3 regions of the Paenibacillus rhizoplanae genome follow, and region 1 is predicted to be linked to each of the others. Evidence: riboswitches for the same ligand, from Rfam matches in the RefSeq annotation. Region 1 holds a riboswitch; each other region holds the start of a gene.
What was found. A riboswitch is a leader RNA that binds a small molecule or an ion and turns the genes downstream of it on or off. The one in region 1 is predicted to bind S-adenosylmethionine.

Region 1 (3,276 bases):
ATCGCGGATTTCAGCCGGAATATCGGCGTGGGTCTGTATCGCCGGATAGGTCATAAGCGATTCAACACCGCCCAGACTCTCGGCGAAGGCGATCAGCTTAATGTGGCGGAGCAGCGGCTCCACATAGCTGGCCTCTTTTACCTTGAAGGAGAAGATTCCCGTGTTGCCGCTGGACTGGCGGTTCTGAATGGCATAGCCCGGATGGTCCGGCAGGCCCGGGTGGAAGACCTCGGCAATAGCCGGATGCTCCTGCAGATAACGGGCAATGGCGAGGGCGTTGCTCTCATGCCGCTCCATGCGCAGGGCGAGGGTCTTCATGCCTTTCATCAGCTGGTAGCTGTCATTCGGTGCGAGAACCGCTCCCAGGGAGTTATGCAGGATGGCCATTTCAGCCGACAATTCTGCGCCCTTGGTTACAATCAGCCCCGCCAGCACATCGTTATGCCCGCCCAGATACTTGGTCGCACTGTGAACCACGATATCTGCCCCAAGCTCCAGCGGGCGCTGGAAGAACGGAGTCAACAGCGTATTGTCCACAATCGTGAGCAGCCCGTGACGGCGGGCCCAGGTGCATACCGCTTCGACATCCGTAATCATCATCAGCGGATTGGTCGGCGTCTCAATGAATACAGCTTTCGTACCCGGCTGGCGGGCCGCTTCGAGACCCTCCAGATCATTCGTATCTACATAGGAGGCGCTGATGCCGTATTTGGAGAGAATCCGTTCCAGCAGCCGGTAAGTTCCGCCGTACAGGTCGAGCGATACAATGAGATGATCCCCTTGTCCAAACAAGGTGAACACGGTAGTCAGTGCAGCCATACCGGAAGCGCAGGCGAAGCCGGCATCCCCGGATTCCAGGGCCGCTGCCGCTTCTTCGAGTACAGAACGGGTAGGATTTTTGGTGCGGATGTAGTCAAAGCCTGTGCTCTGTCCAAGTCTCGGGTGACGGAAGGCCGTCGCATGATAAATCGGGTAATTAATGGCCCCGGTAGCGGGGTCCTCCATCGAACCCATCTGTGCCAGTCTGCTCTCAATTCTCAGTTTCTCGTCCATCTCCATTGCCTCCTAAAAGTTTGGTAAAGCGTACACAACCTGATCATTCTTCGGGTTAAACTCGCTTCCAAAGCACCCGGCTATGTGTATGCACCTGATTAATTGCTTCTATAATAATAAGTCAACCTCTTAGATAAATGCCCCGATATCGTAAGGAGTCTCCTGGTATACATAGTAATTGAGCCAATTAGCGAATAATAAGTTAGCATGGGCGCGCCAGACTGCCGGCGGTGTGCGGGTAGGATCATCCTTGGGATAATAGTGCTTCGGCAGGGCAACCTCCATCCCCTTGGCGATATCCCGGTCATACTCCCATTTCAGCGAGAAGGGATCATACTCCGAATGTCCGGTGACAAAAATCTGCTTCCCGTCATGCGTAGCCACCAGGTACACCCCGGCTTCCTCGGATTCTGCCAGAATCTGCAGCTCCGGGTTCTGCTCAATATCTTCACGGGAGACATCAGTATGGCGGGAATGCGGAACATGGAACACTTCATCGAAGCCGCGCAGCAGCTTGACATTATTATGGCTAATCGTATGCGGAAACACTCCGAAGCATTTGTCCGGCAGACTCACCTTGCGCACGCCGAAGTGATGATACAGTCCTGCCTGCGCGGCCCAACAGATGTGCATCGTCGAGGTTACATTCTGCTTGCTCCACTCAAAAATCACTTTCAGCTCTTCCCAGTAGTTGACATCCTCGAACTCCAGTTGTTCTACGGGAGCGCCCGTTACAATCAAGCCGTCGAACCGGCGGTGGCTGATCTCATCAAAGGTTTTGTAAAAGCTCTTCAAATGCTCAGCCGAAGTATTCTTCGACGTATGGGAGCTGGGATGCAGCAGGACAACATCCACCTGAAGCGGGGAATTCCCGATAAGGCGCAGCAGCTGTGTCTCCGTAGTTTCTTTGGTTGGCATCAGATTCAGGATGGCGATTCGAAGGGGACGAATATCCTGATGGAAGGCCTGGCTTTCATCCATTACAAAAATATTCTCACCGGATAACACTTCTTTAGCCGGCAGGCTGTCGGGAATTTTGATAGGCATTGCTGTTCACTCCTTAACTGAAATGGGGTTCCACTTGGTGGTTAATACTGAGGCAGGGTAGCGAAAAAAGACCTTTCCCGGGCGAGAAAGGTCATATCATGCAGTCATATGCGCCTCTCTCATCTGCCAGAGAACTTCCGCCGGACGAATAACGCCCTGCAAAGCTTCCGCAAGAATTAGCACCGTGCGTTCACACGCCGGTTGCCGGGTTTCATCGGGCTAGTCCCTCCACCTGCTCTTGATAAGATTTAGCTGTATTCAGTTAAATAACCTTGAAGCATCCGAAAGATGCTTTTTCTTAAATTTCACTTTAAATCATGAACCTCCTTTTCGTCAAGTCCATACAATGCTGAAGGGGCCTTATGACAGAAAACAATTTCTCTTGTAAGAGCCATATCCCGGCGTTATACTAGACAAGTGTTTCAAACCCAAAACGGCGAAAAGAAGAGGTGAGAGAAAATGGAAGGCGACCCGGGCTCGCGAATAAGCGTGCAGAATGAACAACCACACAGGATTAACATCAGCTTGCCGGCGGCGGGAGCCCTTTTTCTTCATGCTCTCGGACCGTCTTTTGGCCTTCATCCATGATTGTACCACCGGCCAAGCTGATTTTTTCCCGTGTGCTGAAATTAGCATACCCCTGGAGAAGACCAGGGACATAAGGAGTGAATCAGATGAAAATCCGGCTGGTAAATGCAGGGGTTTTTACGCCTATTGACAATATTGAAGAAACTTTAACCGCCCCTGCCGAGGGGTTCTACTGGATTGATGCGGATGTGGAAGACCTTGTAGAGCTTCAGCCTATATACGGCCTGCATGATCTGGCTGTGGAAGACTGTCTAAGTGAAGAGGATCAGCGTCCGAAGCTGGAGATTTATGAGAGTCATTATTTCATCGTGGTGAACAGCATCCGGTTCGATGATGAGGAAATTTTCCTCCGTGCGCTCAACGTATTCCTTGGCAGACATTTCATTATTACCGTTACGAAGCAGAAGATCCATGAGCTGCGTGTCCTGAAGCCCGTACTGTGGGAGCAGGAGGTCAATACGCCTGACCGCTTCCTCTATCTGCTGATCGACCTCGTTGTCGACAACTTCTTCTCGGTCGGTGACCGGATTGAAGCGCGGATTGAGAAGCTGGAGGAAGACATCCTCATGCATACCAAGAAATCGCATC
Region 2 (3,276 bases), on a different contig from region 1:
CTTATCCAAAGGCGGAGATACCATCATGTATCACGCTGACCTGATTACCCTGCCGGAATCCGATATATCCATCGCGGTGCTCTCGTCAGGCGGAAGCTCAATCTATAACACCATTTTCGCCACCAATGTGCTGCTGGCCTACCTGAAGGACACCGGGAAGATTAACAAGATTCTGCCGGATGCTGCCTTCAAGCCTCCTGTTAAAGCGGCTATGCCAGCTGAGATGCAGTCCTTTGCGGGATTATATGGCACTGTCGGCGCAACCACAGCCATAACCATTAAGGACGGAGCGATTGATCTGCCTGCGCTTGAAGGGGGACTCATTCCTGCACAGAAGTATATCTATACCGGCAAGGGGCAGTTCACGAGCCCGGACGGCAGCGCCGCCATAAGCTTCGATAAACAGAAGAACGGCAAAACCTATTTGAAGCTGAATACCCACCTGAGCATCCCTGGCGTTGGTCAAATGCTAATGGTCACGTATGAATATCAGAAGCTTGCGGTAAGTCCGCTGAATGCTTCTACGAAGCAGGCCTGGGCGCAAAGAGACGGGAAGCATTACTACGCTGTGGATGAGAAAATCAATTCCTTCTTCTACCTCTCCCCTTCCATCTTGACGAAGACTATTGAGGTTGAACAAGGCTATGCCACCGGGACGCGGATTGTGGACGAGAACACCGCCGTCAATGCGGCTGAGATTCCAGTCATGAACGGAAGAGATGCCTTCGATCTGACCTTCTCCAAGCAGAACGGTGCCGAATATTTAACCATTGACGGCAATGATTATATTAGCGAGAACGCCGTGAAGCCGATCTACGGAGGCCCTGCCTCTACCAGCACCGTTCCTGCGGGCGGCGAGAGTGTATGGTTCAAGATTGATAAGAAGGCTGCCGGCAAAACCATGACCGTTACCTCTCCCCCAAGCGGCGGTTTCGTTGTCTATGATGCCGACGGGATGATTGTAAGCCACTTCAAGGTAAGCAAAGACCCTTCGGTCCGGTTGCCGGACGGCGGAATGGCCGTGTTCGGCGGGCAAGCGGGCGATGTGTTCAGGATTGAGCTGCGATAACGCTTTCATATTTTATACACAGTTTCTCCCACTCTCTCAAACTTGCTTAATGGGTAACAGGTATGTTTTAATGTTATCAAATTGAATAATACTCTTATCCAGAGTTCGGTGGAGGGCTTCGCCCGATGATACCGCTGTGACCGGCATGCTATAAGCATTAAGGCACAGCACTAGAGGCATCCCGGATGCCTTGCACAGATGAGAGGGTGCTGACAGTTGATGAGACTGCCCCCTTTAATTAGGGGGCTTTTTGTTTGAGAAGGGAGAGAAATGCATGACAGAGTGGATTACGGAATTTATACTCTTTTTCAAAGATTTGTCGTATGCTGGTATCGTCATCGCCTTGTCGTTTGAATTCGTACCTGCTGAAATCGTGCTGCCGCTTGCCGGATATTGGGTGTATCTTGGGGACATGAAGCTCCTGCTTACGATCCTGGCTGGTACTGTCGGGGGCACCTTCGGCCCGCTAACACTGTATGCCTTGGGCCGGTATGGCGGCAGGCCGATGGTCGATAAGTACGGCAAGTATCTGTTCATCCGCCCGCATCATCTGGAGGCCTCCGACCGTTTTTTTGAGAAATACGGCAGCGGTGTGGCCTTCTACGGACGCTTCATCCCCGGTGTGAGAACGCTGATCTCCATCCCTTGCGGAATCGCCAAAATGAATGTGTTCAAGTTCAGTCTGTACACCTTCCTGGCCATGCTTCCGATCACCTCGGTCTATGTCTATCTGGGCTTCAAGCTGGGCTCGCAGTGGGAGCATGTGGACGAGATCGTCAAGCCTTACCTTATTCCGGCGGCAACCCTGTTCCTGCTCGGCTTCGGACTGTACGTCTTGTCCAAGCGGCTAAGAAGAAGACAGGCTTAACGAAATTGCAGTTGATATTCAGGAGGAACTCATGGAGAATTGGTTCGAATGGCTAAAATACTTATTGCTGGGTCTCGTGCAGGGAGTGACGGAGCCGATTCCCGTCTCTTCCAGCGGGCACCTGATCATCGTACAACGACTGCTCGGCATGAAGCAGAATGGGCTATCCTTTGAAATCTTAACGAATACGGCATCCCTGATCGCCATCTGTTTTATTTTCCGCAAAGATATTCTGGATCTGATTACAGGTGCCTTCCATTATATGCGCACGCGCAATGCCAAGTACCGGTCGGAGTTCATGTTCTGCCTCTATATTGTGATAGGTACGATTCCTGCAGCCGTGGCTGCTGTGTTCTTCAAGGATACGATCGAACGCGTCTTCACCTCCGTACATACCGTATCCATCAGCTTACTTGTTACCGGGGTGGCCCTCTGGCTGATCCGCAATCTGCGCGGGCAAAAAAGAGACGGAAATCTTACCGTGCGGGATGCCATTCTTGTCGGACTGGCTCAGGCAGTGGCCCTGATTCCCGGTATCAGCCGTTCCGGTTCAACCGTGATCGCCTCGATCGCCGTCGGGATGAAGCAGGAGACCGCACTCAAGTTCTCCTTCATGCTGTACATTCCTATTAGTATCGGCGGTCTGATCCTGGGTGCATCCGACATCGTGCATGATCCTAACCGCTCCGCGCTGGCAATTCCCTATATGATTGCCTTCCTCACCACACTGGTCGCCACTTATTACGCGATGCGCTGGTTCATCGGCATTATGGCGAAGGGGAACCTGATCTACTTTTCGTACTACTGCTTCGTGGTGGGCACGCTACTGCTGATCTTCCAGTAACAGAAACGGATGCCCTTACTATTCGCTCCAAGGCAACAGACGGGGATGCTCGTCAAGGATGGACTGATACTGCTCCTTCCAGCCGTACTTGCCATTCGGGTCCAGTTGCATATAACGCATATACTTCTCCAGCCGAAATTCCTGCTTCGACCAGCCGAGATGCTTAATCCGCAGGTTGCTCAATTGATGAGGCAATTCCCAAATATTCTCTGGCAACCGCCCGGAGTGTTGCGGGAGATCATTCCAGAGATAGGTAATGTCTTCGCGGTAGCGGACCAGGAACGGCCGGTATCTCATGTGGGCCCGCCAGTACTTATCCTCGCGGTAATGGTTGTCATCCCATAGATCGTAGAGGCGGAAGCAGAATAAGTCGCAGTTCTCCGTTCTCAGCAGGGAGTCCACTTCTTCGGCAAAGCTGGATTCAAAGATCTCATCCCCATCCAGATTAAGAATCCATTCCGGCTGGGTCGCAACCACCGCCTCCCACTGCTGCTT
Region 3 (3,276 bases), on a different contig from region 1:
AAACAGCTCTGATAATAACGTTATTTGATCCACCCCATAAATATAGCATAATTCCGAGCGGTAAACCAAGGATAATTGTGAATATTCCTGAAATAACAACCATGTTAAGTGTAGCCACCGTTGCATCGAGCATTTCTGCCCAATCAATCTTATTAAAATCCAGTCCGCCCATCAGGAAATCACCTCCACATCAAGACCTTGCGCTACTAGCTCTGTAAGCGTGGCTTCAACCGCATTGGCAGGTCCTTCGAACCGGACAATCAGCTGCCCGTAAGGAACATCCTTGATCGTTGAGATGGTGCCATGGAGAATGGCGAAATGAACCCCGGTTCCCTGAACCACCTGGGAGAGCGTGGATTCGTAAGTCTTGTGCCCGAGAAAAGTGATCTTGACCGACTTCGTATAGCCTGGCTGTACAGCATCAATCGCCTGCCGGAGCGGTCCGCCCGACTGAGTCTCACTGCGGATGAATTCTTTGGTAACTTCATGCTTCGGCTTCAGAAATACCTGGGCCACTTCACCCTGCTCCACAATTCCTCCGCCATGAATCACGGCAACGCGGTCGCAGATGCTCTGAATCACATGCATTTCATGGGTAATCAGCACGATGGTCAGATGGAATTTGCTGTTGATATCCATCAGCAGGTGCAGAATGGAGTCTGTCGTCTGCGGGTCAAGCGCCGAGGTCGCTTCATCGCATAACAGAACGTCCGGATCACTCGCCAGCGCCCGGGCAATCCCGACACGCTGCTTCTGTCCGCCGGATAGCTGAGCCGGGTACTTATTCCAGTGCTCCTCCAGTCCGACCAGGGCGAGCAGTTCCTTGACCTTTTGTTCAATCTCGGTTCTTCCAGCTCCGATCAGCCGCAGCGGAAACGCGATATTATCATAGACTGTAGCCGATGAGAGCAGATTGAAATGCTGAAAAATCATCCCGATCTTGCGCCGCTGCTCCTGCAGCTGTCCCTGGCTGAGCGCTGTCAGCTCCACACCGTCCACCCACACCTCGCCCGCAGTCGGGCGCTCCAGCAGATTAATGCAGCGGATCAGCGTGCTTTTGCCGGCCCCGGAGTGACCGATCACCCCGAAGATTTCCCCCTTCTTAATCGACAGGCTCAGCGCAGAGAGTGCAGTTGCCTGCTTACTGCCTTTGCCGTACACTTTGGTTATATCCTTCAATTCTATCAACCGCTGCGTCCCCCTTCTGTTCTAGCTTCCATCATTGCAAAAAAGGCCCCTTACGATCCGTGCAGATCGCAAGAGGCCCTGTGTGTATAATGACAATGCCTTCTCATCTGCCAAATACCCCGAATTGAAGGCATTGTAGGAATTAGCACCATGACATTTGGATGCAGCACTTAACTGAATTCAAACCGGTTGCCGGGCTTCATCGGGCCTATCCCTCCGCCGCTCTCGATAAGATAAAAGTATGAAGTTATATATTCCGTATCCTGTCAGAAGTTAATGTATGCCTAAGTATATTCAGTTTCGAGTTTTTTGTCAAAGGTAAGTTTTTACGAACGGGCATGTCCGGATTTCAGGCCTGAGGCCGCTTTATTCTTGTGCCATTGTTCATTACCGTACCTGTATGCGGCAGCCAGAGATTGGCATACCATCTCCAGGCTCTGCTTCAAATCCTCCAAATGGCTGTCGAGATCCTCCAGACGAATCTTGTCATGCAGTCCCTGGTGACGCTGCCAGAGATCGTCCGTCATCTCCGCATTCATGTAATGGATCTCAGCGTTGCGCCGCTTGCGCAGATTCTCTACCGGCTCCCGGTAGGAGTTCCTGATTCGCTCCAGTTCGTCCGCCAGCGGATGGTGCGCCTGAAGCAGCTGAAATTGCCGCAGCACCGTGAAGTAAGAGAAATGCACCTTCACCTTGGCGGTATTGAGATTGTACAGATTATTCAGCACCGTGCCCAGCTTGTCCAGCAGCGAGAAGACACGAATGAAGCCATCCTTATAGAAATACACATATCTGGCGTACTCCCCCTGCTCGGTGGACGACATATCATCCATATAACCGGCAACCACTGACTTTCGGAAAAAGGCGGCTGCGAACCAGCTCTGCTCCAGCTCATCCAGGGAGGAGATCAGGCCGCGCGTCCAGATTTCCAGCTTGCGGTATTCATGGTCATGGTCTTCATGTGCCGCCATCTCCTTGCGCAGCATGGAGGCAGCCTTCGCCATGGACTCCATAGCTTCAGCCAGCACACCGCTGTTCACGCGGGGCGGCTCTCCCAATAATGTCCGCAGCATATTTTGACCCTCCTTAAAGTTCACTTTTACACTAGAGGAAAATAACGGTTCCAGTTGCGGTCTACCCGCTTTGCAATATCCTCGCTCGGAGCCAGCTCCTCCGGGTATCCCGGCTTCATCCGGGCATCTATAATGATCGGCAGCGTATAGCTGACAGTGCCGCGGTGTACCTGGGCCGCCGAATAGATATCATCCGCCGGATTGAAGCGGGTGAATACGCTCCACAGGAATGAGGTCTGCGTGCTTACCGCTTCTTCCGCCTGATCGACCAGTACAATCAGCGGCCAGGCGGTCTCCCTCTCCTTGAAGACAGACACCAGCCGCTCCGGCAGCTCCGGGTCCTCTTCATAGGATGCACCGGAAACGGCTAAACATCCTCCGCAATAAGGCACAGCGGCGGTGATTGATGGAAGCAGACCCTCTGTATACGTCCTTGGCAGCTGACGGACCGGACTGCCGAGGCCCGCCATCACCGCTTTGCTGCCGTGATTCAGCTTTCGGCCGGTATAATCCAGCGTATCCATGGAAGTATTGGCAAAGATCGTCAGATCCGATTGCGGGTTGAAGCGCTCAAGCACCGTTTCGAGCAGCTTAGGGAAATCGGTCAGCTCCACCTGAACATTTGTCAGCAGCAGGAATTTGGTTAAGGAGAGCTGGCCTTCCCCCAAAATACGAAACGCTGACACCATATACTCACGCGGATAGCTTTCCCTCACAACCGCTGAAGTCAGTGAATGTGAACCCGATTCGGAGTAGGACCATAAGGCTTTGACCGAAGGAATCAGCAGAGGATAGGCCGGAGCGAGCAGCCGCTGCAAATAATCCTTCAGATAATAGTCTTCCTGGCGCGGCTTGCCGGTGATGGTCGCCAGGAAGATGGCATCCTTGCGGTGCCACATCCGTTGAACATGCATGACCGGGAAATCATGCTGCATGGAATAGTAGCCGGACTGGCTGCCATACGGCCCTTCCGCTCTCCGCTCCAGCGGAGACACACGCCCCCGGATGGAGAACT

Region 2: another riboswitch for S-adenosylmethionine. It lies ahead of ACFSX3_RS17100 (DedA family protein); the one in region 1 lies ahead of metA (homoserine O-acetyltransferase MetA).
Region 3: another riboswitch for S-adenosylmethionine. It lies ahead of ACFSX3_RS21435 (methionine ABC transporter ATP-binding protein); the one in region 1 lies ahead of metA (homoserine O-acetyltransferase MetA).

Annotation. Positions count from the first base shown of each region.
Region 1 covers NZ_JBHUKY010000014.1:37,665-40,940, forward strand. The annotation lists gene ACFSX3_RS05630 (aminotransferase class I/II-fold pyridoxal phosphate-dependent enzyme) at 1-1,053, opposite strand, end outside; gene metA (homoserine O-acetyltransferase MetA) at 1,183-2,100, opposite strand; SAM riboswitch class I at 2,217-2,348, opposite strand; gene corA (magnesium/cobalt transporter CorA) at 2,775-3,276, shown strand, end outside.
Region 2 covers NZ_JBHUKY010000029.1:3,811-7,086, reverse strand. The annotation lists gene ACFSX3_RS17105 (serine hydrolase domain-containing protein) at 1-1,069, shown strand, start outside; SAM riboswitch class I at 1,161-1,274, shown strand; gene ACFSX3_RS17100 (DedA family protein) at 1,344-1,937, shown strand; gene ACFSX3_RS17095 (undecaprenyl-diphosphate phosphatase) at 1,969-2,781, shown strand; gene ACFSX3_RS17090 (glycosyltransferase family 2 protein) at 2,800-3,276, opposite strand, start outside.
Region 3 covers NZ_JBHUKY010000035.1:13,869-17,144, forward strand. The annotation lists gene ACFSX3_RS21430 (methionine ABC transporter permease) at 1-172, opposite strand, end outside; gene ACFSX3_RS21435 (methionine ABC transporter ATP-binding protein) at 172-1,188, opposite strand; SAM riboswitch class I at 1,289-1,423, opposite strand; gene ACFSX3_RS21440 (Cthe_2314 family HEPN domain-containing protein) at 1,515-2,261, opposite strand; gene ACFSX3_RS21445 (UbiD family decarboxylase) at 2,288-3,276, opposite strand, start outside.